DNA from 4 places in the Streptomyces sp. NBC_01267 genome. Region 4 is predicted to be linked to each of the others. Evidence: riboswitches for the same ligand, from Rfam matches in the RefSeq annotation. Region 4 holds a riboswitch; each other region holds the start of a gene.
The links. Region 4 has a riboswitch for cobalamin ahead of OG709_RS31425 (CbtB domain-containing protein). Riboswitches for the same ligand answer to the same signal wherever they lie in the genome.
Positions count from the first base shown of each region.

Region 1 (4,205 bases), 360 kb from region 4:
AGGCCCAGCAGCGCAAGTACGCCGCTGAAAGCCGAAAGGCCGAGGCAGCACGGCAGAAGGCACAAGCCATCAAACGAGAGAACCAGAGAAAGGCTGCCCAGGCGGCACAGCGGAAGAAGGACGGCATCTTCGGAAGCATCATGAAGGGCAACTGGGGTGCCGCCTGGACGAACGCAAAAAATACAGGAGCAGCCCAATGGGTAGGCAATCACTGGGATGACATAAAGAACTACTCCGCAATCGTCGGCTTTGGAGTGTGCATCGTCGCAAGCGCCGGTACCTGCATCGCTGTGGGAGCCGGAATAGCCGCTGCTAAATTCCTCGGAGACGGTATCGGAACCGGAAACTGGGACGTTGCCGCGTTGTCGAAAGACCTCGCCTGGACAGCCGTTGGCGGCGGCAGCGCAGCCGTCTACGGCAGACTGGCCGGCGGCGCCAGAAGCTGGGGTGCCGCTTATCGAGGAAACGCGATCGCCCGCCTCCCACGTGCGTACCGTACGAAGGTGCCGGGCACCCGCGGCGTCGGCGGGGGCTCCAGGAGTTGGACATCAACTGATAGCCCAGGTGGGGCAATCGACTGGGGCACCACATACGGCAACATGAGCGTCAACGCGATTTCCAATACGGTATTCTGCGGCTCAGGTAATGCCAGCGCAGGCTCCTACGGCGGAGTTTGCTAATCAAAATCATGGTGCGGGTGGGTGAGATGAACATCACTCACCCACCCGCACCAGTTGCGCGACAGTCGCGCAACCACCAGAAAGGGAAGGCGACCGTGCCGAAAAAACGCGAGGATGAAATCCTATGGAGGCTGTCTTTCAAGATAATCTCCTGGGTCAGCACCACCGGATTCGGACTCGTATCGGTAGGATTGCTCATTGGCTTCGCTTCCCACCCCGAGGGCGGAATGGCGATCGGCGTAGCCGTTTCCCTCTTCGTCATCGCGCTTATCCGACGCATCATGAGGTCGCGCATTGCGCTGAGTTCCGTAACCGTGACGGTCATTAATCCACTGATGACGCACACCGTGCCCTACAACAGCATCATCGAAGTACGCGGAGGAAACGGGGGGACACTCAATCTGGTCACACGGGAAGGTAAAGAGATCTACTCTACCGCATTCGGCGGATCAGTGATTGACACTTTCGTAGGATCGGCAAATCGCGCCGCAGAACGCATCGAGTGGCACATGAAAAAACGACGGAAGGGAGCGGTACCACCTCCGTTTTCGACTAGGTTCACAATCTCTCCGGTCGCTGACGCATGCTTCTTCATCGCCTTGGTATTCGCAATCATTGGCGGAATTCTGGGATTCTAAGGGCTGGTGAAGTCTCACCCCGATTCTCACGGAGCGCATGAGACCGCCGACGAGTTCCCGAGCCAGGCAGCTGTAGCCCTCATGGACCTCGCCCTTGGCCTGCGGGTGCTGGCGGAACCGCCACGCGTCGCCCTCACCGCACACGGCGGTCCGGGGAGCGGGCGGACTCGCCGGACAGCCCGGATCCGCTCTACGCCGAGTTCGAGGAACCTCTTCGCACAGGTCCCGCCGGTCGCCGGACCGGCCCGGTGTCTCAATTCACGTACCGGAATGTGAACCGCGGTGCCCACGCGGCGAACGACCCTCTAGTCTGGCCCGTGCAGCTGGTTCGCCCTGTCCGCCAGGCAGGCGCGTCGCAAGAGGGAACCCGGTGGGAATCCGGGACTGCCCCGCAGCGGTGAGTGGGAACGACCGCCGTCATACGCACTGGGACCCGAGACGGGACCTGGGAAGCGACGGCCAGTAGGTGTCCGCCTCGGCGGACGCGCCCGCGAGTCCGAAGACCTGCCCGTTGCCCGTACGCGATCCCTCGCGTACGGATATCCCGGTGACCTCGTGGGCGGGTCGGCGTACACACCAGACGGACGGGCGCCTCAACGGCGCGACCGATCTGTCCGGTTCGCTACCCTTCGCGTCCGTGTCCCGTCTCCGGGATCTCAAGGAGTCATCTCGCGAAGGAGATTTCCGTGACAGCGAAGTCCGCAGCCGCGGCAGCACGGGCCACCGTGTACGGCTACCCCCGCCAGGGCCCGAACCGGGAACTGAAGAAGGCCATCGAGGGTTACTGGAAGGGCCGGGTCACCGCCGACGCCCTCCGGGAGACTGCGGCCGGTCTGCGCCGGTCCAACTGGCGTCAACTGGCGGATGCCGGTGTCCACGAGGTGCCCACAGGCGACTTCTCGTACTACGACCACGTCCTGGACACCAGCGTCATGGTCGGCGCCGTGCCCCGGAGGCACCGCGAGGCCGTCACCGCCGACGCACTCGACGGCTACTTCGCGATGGCCCGCGGCACCCAGGACGTGGCGCCGCTGGAGATGACCAAGTGGTTCGACACCAACTACCACTACCTCGTCCCCGAACTCGGCCCGGACACCGTCTTCACCACCGACTCCACCAAGCAGGTCACCGAGCTGACGGAAGCCCTCGCGCTCGGACACACCGCCCGGCCCGTGCTGGTCGGCCCCGTCACCTATCTCCTGCTCGCCAAACCCGCCCCCGGGGTGGCCGCCGATTTCGAGCCGCTCACCCTGCTGGACCGGCTGTTGCCGGTCTACGCCGAGGTACTCGCCGATCTGCGGGCCGCCGGCGCGCAGTGGGTACAGCTCGACGAGCCCGCACTGGTCCAGGACCGTTCCCCGGCCGAGCTGGGCGCCGCCGCCCACGCCTACCGCGAGCTCGGCGGCCTGAGCGACCGGCCCAAGTTGCTCGTCGCCTCCTACTTCGACCGGCTCGGCGAGGCGCTCCCCGTACTGGCGAAAGCCCCGGTGGACGGTCTGGCGCTGGACTTCACGGACGCTGCCGCCGCCAACCTCGAAGACCTCGCCGCCGTCGGCGGGCTGCCCGGCAAGCGGCTCGTCGCAGGGGTCGTCGACGGCCGCAATGTCTGGATCAACGACCACGAGAAGTCGCTGGCCACCCTCGCCACTCTTCTCGGCCTCGCCGACCGGGTCGACGTGGCTGCCTCCTGCTCCCTGCTGCACGTCCCGCTCGACACGGCGCCCGAGAGGGACATCGAACCGCAGATCCTTCGCTGGCTCGCCTTCGCCCGGCAGAAGACCGCCGAGATCGTCACCCTGACCAAGGGGCTGGCACAGGGCACCGGCGCCATCACCGCGGAACTCGCCGCCAACCGGGCCGCTCTCGCCTCCCGGGCGGCCTCCCCCCTCACCCACGACCCGGCCGTACGCGCCAGGGCCGCCGCCGTCACCGACGCCGACGGCCGCCGCTCCCAGCCGTACACCGCGCGGGCCGCCGCCCAACGGGCCCACCTCGGGCTGCCGTTGCTGCCGACGACCACCATCGGCTCGTTCCCGCAGACCGATGAACTGCGCACGGCCCGCGCCGACCTGCGTGCGGGCCGGATCGACACGGCCGGTTACGAGGAGCGGATCAGGGCCGAGATCGGTGAGGTCATCTCCTTCCAGGAGATGACCGGCATCGACGTCCTGGTGCACGGCGAGCCGGAACGCAACGACATGGTCCAGTACTTCGCCGAACAGCTCACCGGCTACCTCGCCACCCGGCACGGCTGGGTCCAGTCCTACGGCACCCGCTACGTCCGCCCACCGATCCTGGCCGGCGACATCTCCCGCCCCGAACCGATGACGGTGCGCTGGACCTCGTACGCCCAGTCGCTCACCGACCGCCCGGTCAAGGGCATGCTCACCGGGCCCGTCACCATGCTCGCCTGGTCCTTCGTCCGCGACGACCAGCCACTCGGCGACACCGCCCGGCAGGTCGCTCTCGCCCTGCGCGACGAGGTGAACGACCTGGAAGTGAGCGGCAGTTCGGTCATCCAGGTCGATGAGCCCGCGCTGCGCGAGACCCTGCCGCTGCGGACCGCCGACCGTGCCGCGTACCTGGACTGGGCCACCGAGTCGTTCCGGCTCACCACCAGCGGGGTGCGTCCGGACACCCAGATCCACACCCACATGTGCTACGCGGAGTTCGGCGACATCGTCCAGGCCATCGACGACCTCGACGCCGACGTCATCAGCCTGGAGGCCGCCCGTTCCCACATGCAGGTCGCCCGTGAACTCGCCGCCCACGGCTACCCGCGCGAGGCGGGCCCCGGTGTGTACGACATCCACTCCCCACGCGTGCCCGACGCCGACGAGGCTGCCGCGCTGCTCCGCAAGGGACTGCGGGCCATTCCCGCCGAACG
Region 1 is NZ_CP108455.1:6,641,505-6,645,709, reverse strand. Features, by position in the region: gene OG709_RS29715 (RHS repeat-associated core domain-containing protein) at 1-680, shown strand, start outside; gene OG709_RS29710 (hypothetical protein) at 698-1,318, shown strand; cobalamin riboswitch at 1,626-1,844, shown strand; gene metE (5-methyltetrahydropteroyltriglutamate--homocysteine S-methyltransferase) at 2,005-4,205, shown strand, end outside.
Region 1: it holds a riboswitch for cobalamin, as region 4 does, so the genes downstream of both, metE (5-methyltetrahydropteroyltriglutamate--homocysteine S-methyltransferase) here and OG709_RS31425 (CbtB domain-containing protein) in region 4, are expected to answer to the same signal.

Region 2 (4,205 bases), 6.4 Mb from region 4:
GCCGGCTGGTGGTGATGCCGCTGCCCGAGCTCCCGCTCGGTCCCATCATCGACGCCACCATCGAGCACCTCTCCGACAAGCTCCGGGCCGACGGCCTGACCCTGCTGGTGCACGGGGATCGCGGGACCACCGGCATGGCGGCGGCACGCATGTGGGCGGAACTGCACCCCGCGGCGGTCCTGGTGACGGCCGACCGGTGTACGAAATCCTCCGTCGCCCTGCTGCGCCGCGCCGGGACCGAGGTTCTGATGATCTCCAGCGGCCCCACGCCCTGGGCCGACACGCTGGAGTTCGACCAGGGACGGATCGGCGCCGAAGCAGCAGCGCACCTGCTCGCCGTCGGGCACCGGCGCCTCGCGGCGATCATCCCCGCCGGGCCGCTGGAGGGCCTGGGCCGTGCCCGCGCCGAAGGGCTGGAGAACGCGGCTCGCGCGGCCGGCGCGCGCGGTGAGGAGATCACCATGGAGGCCACCCACGAATCAGCGGCCTCCGCAGCCGCCACCGTGCGGCGGCCCGGCGGTCCGACCGCCGTATTCACCTACAACGACGAGTACGGGGCGCTGCTGCACCGCGCCCTGAACGACCAGGGCGCGACGATACCGGGCGATGTCGCCCTGGTGGGCGCCGACAACCTGGCCATCGCCACATTCCTGCGGCCGATGCTCTCCTCGGTCGCCCTCGATCCCGTGGAGATCGCCGACCATCTGTGCGTTGCGGTGCGTTCCGTGCTGGAACGGCCCGCACGCACGGAATCGGTAGTGGCCGGCGTGCTGGCCACCCCCTTCCTGGTCCGCCGCGAGACGTCCTGAGCCGCGCGTCCCCCGCCCACGAGCGGTCGGCGCGGGGGCGGCCACTCGTGGGCGAGGGCGTCGGAGCCGGTCCGGGTTCGACCGGGGTTCGGTCAGCGCCACGTCGCGGTTCGGGGCGCTCCTGCGGGAGCCCTGGCCACCGAGCCGGCGGCGGGCCAGGCCCGGCCGTCCGTACTCCTCCGGTGCGAGCGCGACGGCCGGCGCTCCGCCCAGGACGATTCCGCGAGGCTCGGCACGTCGGCGCGCGGCGGTTCCTCCACAGGTGCGAAGGCCGGGTGAGCGGCCTGGTCAACGGGACAGTACGCAGTCCCCGCACAGAGCCCCTGAGGCACCGGGCGCGGCGCGGTAGATCAGGCAGCAGCTGCGCCGCCGGAACGCTCCGTCGGGCCCCGTACAGCTCGCGTCGCGCAGTGGGGGCCGTTCCAGGAGACGTGAGGTGATGGCACGGGTCCGTGCGGTGAGGTCCGGGCGGGTAGTCGTGATCATGGACGCGGCTCCGTTGACGGCCGAGGCGGTGTTGCCCCACAGGATGCGCCGGGAGACCGTGAACTCCGCCATCGCATCGGCGAGTTCACGCAGTGGGCCGTCCAGCAGACGACTGCTCAGCTCGTCGGCGAGCCGGGTCGGCGCAACCGTGGATCCGCCGGTGCAGGCACCGGCGGGCAGCGACAGGTCGGTGAAGGCATCGCTGGGCAGCGACAGGGGGATCTGGCCGCCGATCACGGGCTGCCACCGGAGATCCGCGAGGCCGGGGGCGGGTACCAGGCCGTGCAGGACGGCGGCGGCCAGTGCGGGTGAGATCAGCCGGGCGGCCAGTCCCAGGTGGGCGACGGATGCCGCGACCCGGATCTCGACCGCGTCGGGCGACTGCCCGCCGGCCGCGGCCAGCCAGTCCCGTACACCCGTCACACGGGCTTCGAGCAGCGGGCGGGTGATCCGCTGCCAGGGCTCGGGCGGCTCCACGCCGGGCGGGTGGGCCTGCACGGCGAAGAACGGACCGAGCTCGGCGATCTCCCCGATCACCGCGCTCGCCGCAGGAGGGCTGCTCATGCCGGAACAGGGTCCGGCTGCTGCGAGGTGGCGGTCCCGATCGCGCCCGGTGCGGCCACCGGACGGAATGTGGAAACGGTACTCAAGGTGAGCCCTCCCTCTGGGATCGTGCGTCCCTTGCGTGTACGGGCGGAGTGAGGGCTCAGTGTCCGACTCGCCGGCCACCTTCCGGTGGCGTGGCTCACAGTGGCGCGACCGTGCTGGAATCTCACCAGCTTCCTTGTGCCATCACTCCACGGGGAGCGTAGGGCCCGTTTCTCCGGCGGGTCAATCAAGCCGTTCCACATCCGGATCAGCGCTGCTCCTTGTCGGGTGCCGCCGGGCGGGCCGGCGTGAAGTGCACCGGAGCCTGGAACCGGGCCCGTCGGGCAGCGCGCCGGAACGTGGTCAGCACCGCAGGTCCGGCCGGCATGATGCAGACGAAGTTGGTGACGGCCCGCCCGGTGTCCCAGCCGAAGGAGGCCGCCAGGGCGATGACGAGCGAGACGCAGGCGTTGAGTCGGACGGCGGAAAGAAATGGCCTGGTCCTCGGCGGAAGAGCCCTGCACCCTGGGGCCATTGAGACGCCACGGCCTGCTGGTGGCCCCATGAAACGCAGCCGCCGGAAAGCCGCCACTGCAGCAGGATCTCGTCGAGTCCCGGCTCACCGGCGGTCTCCATCGGCATTCGCCGGGCAGGAGTTTGATCACCGCTCGGGCTGGTCGTGTACTACGCCGCCTCGGCGGTCCCAGGCGTATCCACGATGTGGAGCAACCGGTCCAGCTCCTGCCGCCCATGCCTGATCAAATCGAACGCCTCCCTTGGGTCCGTTCCCGGCGGCAACGCGGTGTCGGTCATCACATCGGTCAGGGTGAACCTGCCGAGCAGCCATCGCTGCAACGCTCGCCGGTCCGTGCTCCGTTCAGGGGAGAGGCCCCTGGCCCCACAACACCCCCATCCCACGGTGCCGCCCCCGCCACCCTCAGCCATGGCAACAGATCAAGCGACCCACAGGTAGGGCGGGATTCGGCCAGCCCTACCAGGGGAGCCTTCCTCTACCGCGAGCACGGCCCTGCACACGCTCGGCCCCCGCGCGCAGCCGGGCCACCTCCTCGCGGACCTTTCTTCTCCCGTTCTCCCGGGCCTCCGGCATTCCGAGCCCCCGCGCCACCGCGCCACCGCGCCACCGCGCCACCGCGCCACCGCGCCACCGCGCCACCGCCACGGTCGAGACGAGCGGGCAGACTGCGTCCGTCCCGCCCGCAGGGCCTACCGCCGCACGCGGGGCATCCCCAGCCCGATCCAGGAGATGATTTCCCGCTGGATCTCGTTGTTGCCGCCGCCGAAGGTGAAGATGACGGCCGAGCGGTAGCCGCGCTCCAGTTCACCGTGGAGCACCGCGCCCGTGGATCCCTCCTTGAGAGATCCTGCCGCGCCGACGACCTCCATGAGCCAGGCGTAGGCGTCCCGGCGGGCCTCCGATCCGTACACCTTGACCGCCGAGGCGTCCTGCGGGGTGAGCGTCCCGTTCTGCACGGCGTTGACCATCTGCCAGTTCAGGAGCTTCATCGCGTCGAGCCTGGTGTGGGTCCTCGCGAGGCGCCCGCGCACCCAGCCCAGGTCGATGACCCGGCGCCCGTCGGCGAGCTCGGTGTCGGCCGCCCAGCACTGCACGTTGTGCAGGGCGCGGATGGCCATGGTGCCGTGGGCGGCCAGGGTGACGCGCTCGTGGTTGAGCTGGTTGGTGATCAGCCGCCAGCCCTTGTTCTCCTCGCCGACGCGGCGGGAGGCGGGGACCGTGATGTTCTCGTAGTAGCTGGCGGTGGTGTCGTGCGAGGCGAGGGTGTTGATGAGGGTGCAGGAGTACCCGGGGTCGTCGGTCGGCACCAGCAGCATCGTGATGCCCTTGTGCGCGGGGGCGGCCGGGTCCGTACGGACAGCGAGCCAGACCCAGTCGGCGGTGTCGCCGTTGGTGGTCCAGATCTTCTGCCCGTTCACCGTGTAGTGCCCGGTGGTCACGTCGCCCTCGCGTACGGCCCGGGTCTTGAGCGCGGCGAGATCGGTGCCCGCGTCGGGCTCGCTGTAGCCGATCGCGAAGTCGATCTCGCCCTTGAGGATCTTCGGCAGGAAGTACGCCTTCTGCTCGTCGGTGCCGAACCGCATGAGGGTCGGACCCACGGTGTTGAGCGCCATGAGCGGCAGCGGTACGCCCGCCTGCGCGGCCTCGTCGAAGAAGATGAACTGCTCCATCGGGGAGAGTCCGCGACCGCCGAACTCCTCGGGCCAGCCGACGCCCAGCCAGCCGTCGGTGCCCAGTCTGCGCACCGTCTCGCGGTAGAAGCGTTTCTGGGCTCCCGCGTCCGCGTA
Region 2 is NZ_CP108455.1:584,392-588,596, forward strand. Features, by position in the region: gene OG709_RS02840 (LacI family DNA-binding transcriptional regulator) at 1-809, shown strand, start outside; gene OG709_RS02845 ((2Fe-2S)-binding protein) at 1,098-1,859, opposite strand; cobalamin riboswitch at 1,982-2,104, opposite strand; partial or broken gene OG709_RS02850 (ECF transporter S component) at 2,152-2,328, opposite strand; gene OG709_RS02855 (acyl-CoA dehydrogenase family protein) at 3,108-4,205, opposite strand, start outside.
Region 2: it holds a riboswitch for cobalamin, as region 4 does, so the genes downstream of both, OG709_RS02845 ((2Fe-2S)-binding protein) here and OG709_RS31425 (CbtB domain-containing protein) in region 4, are expected to answer to the same signal.

Region 3 (4,205 bases), 5.4 Mb from region 4:
CGGTAGGAGCGGCGGCAAGCGGAAGGAGAGCGCCCGTTCGGAGTCACCACAGCGCCTGCCCCAGTTCACCTTCCGTTCATCCAGGTTGCCTACGTTCGTCTCGTCAATGACCTCGAACGATTGCCCAGGTAAATGGAACACTTGACCCTGCTCCTTGGGATCGTGATCATTACCGCTCTCGTGTTCGACTTCACGAACGGTTTCCACGACACGGCCAACGCGATGGCGACGACCATCTCGACCGGCGCTCTCCGGCCGAAGACCGCGGTGGCCATGTCCGCCGTACTCAACCTCGTCGGAGCATTCCTGTCCGTGGAGGTCGCCAAGACGATCTCCGGCGGGATCATCAACGAACAGGGCATCACCACAGAGGTGATCTTCGCGGCGCTCGTCGGCGCCATCCTCTGGAATCTGCTGACCTGGCTGCTCGGCCTGCCGTCCAGCTCCTCCCACGCGCTCTTCGGCGGACTCATCGGCGCCACGCTGATGTCGGTCGGCTCCTCCGGTGTCAACGGCGATGTCGTCGTCACCAAGGTGCTGCTGCCCGCGGTCGCCGCACCCGTCGTCGCCGGCATCGCCTCGGTGCTCGCCACCAAGCTGACGTACCGGATCGGCCGCCGTACGGACGAGAAGGCCACCGCCAAGGGCTACCGGGCCGGCCAGATCGCCTCCGCCGGACTGGTCTCCCTCGCCCACGGCACCAACGACGCGCAGAAGACCATGGGTGTCATCACCCTCGCCCTGGTCACCGGCAACGTCATCGCCCCGGGCTCGAACCCTCCGCTGTGGGTCATCGTCTCCGCGGGCACGGCCATCGCACTCGGTACGTACCTCGGCGGCTGGCGCATCATCCGCACCATGGGCAAGGGGCTCACCGAACTCAGGCCGCAGCAGGGCTTCGCCGCCCAGACCGGCGCCGCGACCGTGATCCTGGCCTCCTCGCACCTCGGTTTCTCCCTCTCCACCACCCAGGTCTGCTCGGGCGCCGTGCTGGGCGCGGGCGTCGGCCGCAAGGGCGGGGTGGTCCGCTGGTCCACCGCGACCCGGATGGCCGTCGCCTGGTGCCTGACGCTTCCCGCGGCGGCCGTGGTCGGCGCGGGCGCCGAGTACCTGACCCGCAACGGCCCCTGGGGCGTCGCCGCCGTGGCCGCCCTGCTGATCGCGGGCTCGGGTGTCATCTGGTCGCTCTCCCGCCGCCAGCCGGTCGACCAGCACAGCGTCACCCCCGACGAGCCCGCGGGTGTGGTGACCACCGCCATCGCGGCCGTCGCCCCTCCCCCGGCCGGACTGTCCGCCGACGAACTCAGGGCCACCATCCCCGCACCGGGGGGCGCCGCACCGGAGCCCAGCCGACCGGCCACGGTCTGAAGCAGAAGGACACCGCAGCATGAACATCGACTGGGCAGCTCTCGGCACCGTCTTCGGCGTCAGCCTCGTGGCGACCGTCGGACTCGTGGGCCTGTTCACCCTCGGCATCGTGGGCCTCGCCGGGAAGCCCGCGCAGGAGACGGGCTCCACCGGCCGGGGCCCGGCGCTCGCCGCGCGCACCGGCGCGTACGCCTGCTTCGCTCTCTGCGCGGCGGCCGTGGCGTACGGGATCTATCTGATCGTCGCCTGACCGCCCCGCACCCCCGTCCCCCGGCTCCACTCCCCGTTCCACCCGAACCGCCCTCCGACCGGCCTTCCACGGCCCGCCGGGGGGCGGTTCGTGTGGGGCTCAGCACACTGCCTCCTTGCAGGTCAAGGGGGAGTTGACGGGTGTTCGCGGGGCGTGGTGGACTGCCGGAGCCAATACGGCGGCAAAAGAGGAAGCCCGGTGCGAATCCGGCGCGGTCCCGCCACTGTCATCGGGGGTCACCCCCCGGGAGCCAGGAACTCTCACCGCCGATCACGTCGAACCAGGGCGCGGACACCCTGAGTGAGGACATATCGCCATGCGCGGCTGCCTGCTGCCCGATGCTGTGAGTACTACCGGTACGAAGGTTTTCCGAGGCGTATCGGCCTGCTGACCCGATGCGTGCCGAGCGTGTATTCGTGTACGGCGCCACCACCGGCCTCGTAGCAGACCTGATCGTCGGCGATCCGCGGCGCGGACACCCGGTGGCCGCCTTCGGACGGGCCGCGGCTGCCGTGGAGCGCCGGCTGTGGCGCGACCACCGCGGACGCGGGGCGCTGCACACCGTGGTGTGCGCCGGAGGCGTGGTGGGCGCCGCCCTGCTGGCCCGGCGTGCCGTGCGCGGCCGGGCCGCCGCGGGCATCGCCCTGACCGCCGTCACCACCTGGGCCGTCGTCGGCGGTACCTCGCTGGGCCGGGAGGCGCGGGCGGTCGGCGACGCGCTGGCCTCGGGCGAACTCGAAGCGGCCAGGGAGCGGCTGCCGCATCTGTGCGGGCGTGATCCGCAGGCGCTCGACGGACAGCAGATGGCCCGCGCGGTCGTCGAGTCCGTCGCCGAGAACACCTCCGACGCCGTGGTGGGCGCGCTGGTGTGGGGGGCGCTGGCCGGGGTGCCCGGTCTGGCCGGGTTCCGGGCGGTGAACACACTGGACGCAATGGTCGGCCACCGCTCGCCCCGGTATCTGCGGTACGGCTGGGCCTCGGCCCGGCTCGACGACGTGGCGGGCCGGCCGGGAGCCCTGCTGACCGCTGTCCTCGCGACGCTGGCCGGCCCGGACCCGCGCGGTGCCGTGCGGGCCTGGCGCGCCGACGCGGCGAAGCACCCCAGCCCCAACGCCGGTCCGGTGGAGGCCTCGTTCGCGGGGGCGCTGGGCGTACGGCTCGGTGGCACCCTCTCGTACGGCGGCCGGGTCGAGCACCGGGCCGTGCTCAACGGCGGCGGCCGGCCCGTCGGCGTGGACGACATCGAGCGCGCGGTACGGCTGTCCCGGCGGGTCTCCGTACTGGCGCTCGCGACGGCTCTCCTGGTGAGGAAGGTGCGCGGATGAGTGGCGGAGTGCTGGTCGCCGGAACCACGTCGGATGCCGGGAAGAGCGTGGTCACGGCCGGGATCTGCCGGTGGCTGGTGCGCCGGGGGGTGAAGGTCGCGCCCTTCAAGGCGCAGAACATGTCGCTGAATTCGTTCGTCACCCGCGAGGGCGCGGAGATCGGCCGGGCGCAGGCGATGCAGGCGCAGGCGGCGCGGGTGGAACCCACCGCGCTGATGAACCCGGTGCTCCTCAAGCCGGGGAGCGACCGGTCGAGCCAGGTCGTGCTGCTGGGCAGACCGGTGGGCGAGATGAGCGCCCGCGGGTTCTTCGGCGACGCGTCCGGCGGGAAATCCGCGTACGGCGGGGGGCGGGAAGCCCTGCTGGGCACCGTCACGGACTGTCTGGCACAACTTCGGGGCACGTATGACGCGGTGATCTGTGAGGGGGCCGGCAGTCCTGCCGAGATCAATCTGCGCCGGACGGACATCGTCAACATGGGCATCGCGCGGGCCGCGCGGTTCCCGGTGGTGGTGGTGGGCGACATCGACCGCGGTGGCGTCTTCGCCTCCTTCTTCGGCACGACCGCGCTGCTCAGCGCCGAGGACCAGGAGCTGATAGCCGGGTACATCGTCAACAAGTTCCGCGGCGACGTGTCCCTCCTGCGCCCCGGCATCGACATGCTGCAGGGGCTCACCGGGCGGCGTACGTACGGGGTGCTCCCGTTCGCGCACGGCCTCGGCATCGACGAGGAGGACGGGCTGCACGTCTCGATGCGGGGCGCCGTACGGGAGTCGGCCGTCGCCGAGCCGTACGGACCGGACGTCCTGCGGGTCGCCGTGTGCGCCGTACCGCTGATGTCCAACTTCACCGATGTCGACGCGCTGGCCGCCGAGCCCGGGGTCGTCGTGCGGTTCGTGGACCGGGCCGAGGAGCTCGTCGACGCGGACCTGGTGATCGTGCCGGGCACCCGTGGCACCGTGCGGGCGCTGGAGTGGCTGCGCGAGCGCGGGCTCGCGGCGGCGCTGGCCCGGCGGGCGGCGGAAGGCCGTCCCGTGCTGGGCATCTGCGGCGGTTTCCAGCTGCTCGGCGAGCACATCGAGGACGAGATCGAATCGCGCGCCGGGTCGGTGGACGGGCTCGGGCTGCTGCCCGTGCGCGTACGGTTCGCCGCCGAGAAGACCCTGGCGCGGCCCGTCGGCGAGGCCCTCGGCGAGCGCGTCGAGGGGTACGAGATCCATCACGGCGTCGCCGACGTGACCGACGGCGTCCCCTTCCTGGAC
Region 3 is NZ_CP108455.1:1,555,928-1,560,132, forward strand. Features, by position in the region: gene OG709_RS07235 (inorganic phosphate transporter) at 133-1,368, shown strand; gene OG709_RS07240 (hypothetical protein) at 1,388-1,618, shown strand; cobalamin riboswitch at 1,759-1,897, shown strand; gene OG709_RS07245 (cobalamin biosynthesis protein) at 2,014-2,943, shown strand; gene OG709_RS07250 (cobyric acid synthase) at 2,940-4,205, shown strand, end outside.
Region 3: it holds a riboswitch for cobalamin, as region 4 does, so the genes downstream of both, OG709_RS07245 (cobalamin biosynthesis protein) here and OG709_RS31425 (CbtB domain-containing protein) in region 4, are expected to answer to the same signal.

Region 4 (4,205 bases):
GCGGGTCCGGCCAGCAGCTCGCCGAGCCGATGGGCAACGGCCTCCCCGTGGGGGCCCGGGTCCCTGGCCACCGTGCCGTCAGGCCCCGCGGTGACCACGGGCGGAAAGGCCTCCGTGGCCCCTCCCCGCGCCGCCGCGCGGATCAACCGCGCGGCGGCCGGGGGCAGTTCGGGTGACTGGCGCACAGCCTGCCGTCCGCCGGTTACGGAAGGCAGTAGCCGCCGGCCATACAGCTGATGGGGCGGGCGCTCTCGTAGTCCGGGATTTCCGTCTCCAGCTCACCGATGGTGAGATCGAGCACCTGGGAGGCCTCGGTCCGGAGTTCTTCCTGGGCGGTCACGTTCATGTCCATCCTCCGATGTGGGGCGAAGCATGCACTTGCGGCTCACTGCGTCGGGACAATTCCAGAGCGTGATCGCCGGCGTCAAGGGATCGCCTGGGGCGGCTCGCCATCTGGCGCATAACATGCGTTGCTACGGTCCGGGCCGAGGCTGCGCCCAGCACATACGTGCGGGTCCCGGCCGACCGTCCGCAGAACGTACGCACACGACCACTGACTCACGGGGAAACGAATGCTGAAGATCGACTGGGACCGGCGCACCTGCGCACGGCGCGGGCACGTGACCTATGTCCCGCAGGAGCCGGAACTGGCGGAGCGGCTGCGCGCCGAGACGCGGCTGGGCGAGGCCTGGCGCTGTCTGCGGTGCGGGGACTTCGCCCTGGGCGACCCGCACGGATCGGGCCCCGCGGACGAGGCCCCGCTCGTACCGCGCGGCAAGGTGCTGCGCGACCTGTTCATCCTGCGCTTCCTCGCCGTGGAGCGGGCGGTGCGCGGGGTGTTCATCGTGCTGGCGGCGGTGGCCGTATGGAAGTTCAGCAACAGCCAGGACGCGGTGCGCAGGCTCTTCGACGAGAACCTGGACGTGCTGCGTCCGGTGTTCCGGCACTTCCACTACGACCTGGACCACTCGCCGGTGGTCGGCACGATTCAGAAGACCTTCGGCTACAAGCACTCCACGCTGATGCTGGTGGCCGTACTGCTGCTGGCGTACGCGCTGATCGAGATCATCGAAGGTGTCGGGCTGTGGCGGGCCAAGCGCTGGGCCGAGTACCTGACCGTGGTGGCGACCGCCGTCTTCCTGCCCCTGGAGGTCTACGAGCTGACCGAGAAGGTCAGTTGGCTGAAGATCGCCACCCTGACGATCAACATCCTGGCCGTCCTGTACATCCTGCTCGGCAAGCGGCTGTTCGGGTTGCGCGGCGGCCACGCCGCCTTCGAGGCCGAGCGGCAGAGCGCCTCACTGCTCGAAGTGGAGACCACGGCGGGGGTCGGAGCCGTCACGCCGTGACGGCGGGCACCTGATTCCACGCGGCGACGACGGGACGGCCGTGCTCGGTACCGATCCGGCTCACCGACGCGGTGTCCAGCCGGAAGAGCGATCCGCCGGACGCCGGGAGCCCGAGGCGGCGAGCGGTCAGCACCCGCAGGAAATGGGCGTGGCCGACCACCACGACGTCTCCGCCCTGCCCGTCGAGGTCGGCGTCGCGCAGCGCCTTGTCGACGGTGGCCAGCACCCGGTCCGCTCGCGCGCCGACCTGCTCGGGGGTCTCACCGGGGTGCTCGGGCGGGCCCTCGGCCACCCCGTCGGTCCACAGGTCCCAGTCGGGCCGGTCCCGGTGGATCTCCACGGTGGTGATGCCCTCGTACGCCCCGTAGTCCCATTCGTGCAGGTCGGTGTCGGGGTACGCGGGGCTGAGCCCGGCCAGCTCGGCGGTGCGCCTGGCGCGGGCGAGGGGGCTGGTCAGGGTGAGGGCGATCCGGCGCTCGGCCAGCAGCGGGGCGACCGCGCGCGCCTGGTCCTCACCGAACGCCGTCAGCGGAAGATCCGTCCAGCTGGTGTGTTTCATCGTGCGGCTCCAGCTGGTCTCACCGTGCCGCACGAGAATCAGCTCACCCATGTCCGCCCTGTCCTTTGCGTCTGTAGATGTTGATGGTGCACAAGGGGTTCAGCCTGCCATGAACAGCGATCATTCCCTCAGAGGCGGCCCGGCCGTGTGATTCCCGGCGCTCTCCGGCGTCGGTCCCGTGTTGCTGCGCCACGCTGGTGAGACCCACATCACTCGTACTGCCATCCCTGCACCGGTCGCGTTCTCCGGTCCCTCATGAGGCGGGCACATCACGGGGGTTGGGGGGTGCGGGTCCGGGTCACGGTGCGTTGCCGGACCGCCGGTGCGCCGTAGCGGAGTGGACGGGCAGGCGGTACCGTCACGTGGACACGACGAAGGTGTGACGGAAGTCCGGTGAGAATCCGGCACGGTCGCGCCACTGTGAACCCGAAACCCGGGAAGTCAGACCCAGCGCCTTCGTCTCAGGTACCACGATCGGGACGCGTGTTCCCCAGGAGGTTCTGCCATGGCAAACACCCTTGCCCCCACCCCGAGTGCCCCCGCCACTCCGGCGATCGCACCCATCTCCCTCAAGGCCATCGCCCCGTGGGCGGTCTTCTTCGGGATCCTCATGCTCATCCTGCTGTACTTCGTCGGCGCCGAGCAGGGCGCGACCTCGCTCGTCTCCGGTTCGGACGTGCACGAGTGGGTTCACGACGGCCGTCATCTCCTCGGCTTCCCCTGCCACTGACGCCCGGGGGATCCGCTTCCATGAACTCCATATCCGTCCGGGCCCTGCTGGTCCGTGGCATGCTCGCCGGGCTCGTCGCCGGTGTGCTGGCGCTGATCGTCGCCTATCTGCTCGGTGAGCCGCAGGTGGACTCGGCCATCGCCTTCGAGGGCTCGCACAGCCATGAGCACGAAGAGGAACTGGTCAGCCGTTCGCTCCAGTCCACGGCCGGGCTGGCCACCGGGGTGCTCGTCTTCGGTGTCGCGGTCGGTGGCATCGCCGCGCTCGCGTTCTGCGTCGCACTCGGCCGTATCGGCAGGTTCGGCCCGCGTGCCACCGCCGTGCTGATCTCGGTCAGCGCGCTGATCGCCGTGTACCTCGTGCCCTTCCTGAAGTACCCGGCGAACCCGCCGTCCGTCGGCAGCCCCGACACCATCGGCAAACGCACCACCCTGTACTTCCTGATGATCGTGCTCAGCGTGCTGCTCGCCGTCGCCGCCGTGCTGGTGGGCAAGCGGCTGGCGCCCCGTCTGGGCAACTGGAACGCCACGATCACGGCCGGGGCCGCGTTCCTCGTGGCGGTCGGGCTGGCGTACGCGTTCCTGCCGACGATCAACGAGGTGCCGAAGGACTTCCCGGCCACGCTGCTCTGGCGGTTCCGGCTCTCGGCACTCGCCATCCAGTTCACGCTGTGGACCGCCTTCGGGCTGCTCTTCGGCCACCTCGCCGAACGGCATCTCATACCGCGTACGGTCCCGGCCCGCAGCGAGGACAGCACCGCCCTACGCAACACCGCACCGGTGAGCTGACGGCGCAACAGTTGACGGCTGACACACCGGGACAGAACCCGCCGGACCACGGTCCAGGCGGGTTCTGCGCGTCCGGGCCCGTCCGGGGCCCGGACCGATCCGCATGATCCGCACGATCCGCACGATCCGCACGATCCGCACGGGAGGATCGGGGAGCACCGCGGCCACCGGTGTATTGGCCACCTGTTCATCTCCTCCTTCCTCCGCCTCACACCCGGGCCCGGAAGAGTTCCGTCGGGTCCGGAAGCAGGACTCGAACCGAGCTCGATCGAGAAGGGGACGTTCATGGCCGAGTTGACGCGACGCAGACTCCTTGGATCAGCGGCCGGTGCCGTCGGTGGCGCTGCCGCACTCTCACTGCTGCCACCCAGCGTGCAGAAGGCCGTGGCGGCCGGTCCGCCGCGCCACGGCTCCATGCGCGACATCGAACACGTCGTGATGCTGATGCAGGAGAACCGCTCCTTCGACCACTACTTCGGCACGCTCTCCGGCGTACGCGGATTCAGTGACCCGCACGCGCAGAAGCTGGACAACGGCCGCTCGGTCTTCTATCAGCCCGACGCGGTGAACCCCAAGGGCTACCTGCTGCCGTTCCACCTGGACACCCATACCTCCAGCGCCCAGGCCATCCCGTCCACCAGCCACGCCTGGTCCGTGCAGCACGAGGCGTGGAACAACGGCAGGATGGACCAGTGGCTGCCCGCCCACCGCAAGGCCGACGGCGCCAACGGCCCTTATGTCATGGGGTACTACACGCGGGAGGACATCCCGTTCCAGTT
Region 4 is NZ_CP108455.1:6,999,250-7,003,454, reverse strand. Features, by position in the region: gene OG709_RS31445 (DUF4135 domain-containing protein) at 1-185, opposite strand, end outside; gene OG709_RS31440 (hypothetical protein) at 203-346, opposite strand; gene OG709_RS31435 (DUF2127 domain-containing protein) at 576-1,349, shown strand; gene OG709_RS31430 (histidine phosphatase family protein) at 1,339-1,959, opposite strand; adenosylcobalamin (AdoCbl) riboswitch at 2,267-2,411, shown strand; gene OG709_RS31425 (CbtB domain-containing protein) at 2,414-2,638, shown strand; gene OG709_RS31420 (CbtA family protein) at 2,659-3,426, shown strand; gene OG709_RS31415 (alkaline phosphatase family protein) at 3,712-4,205, shown strand, end outside.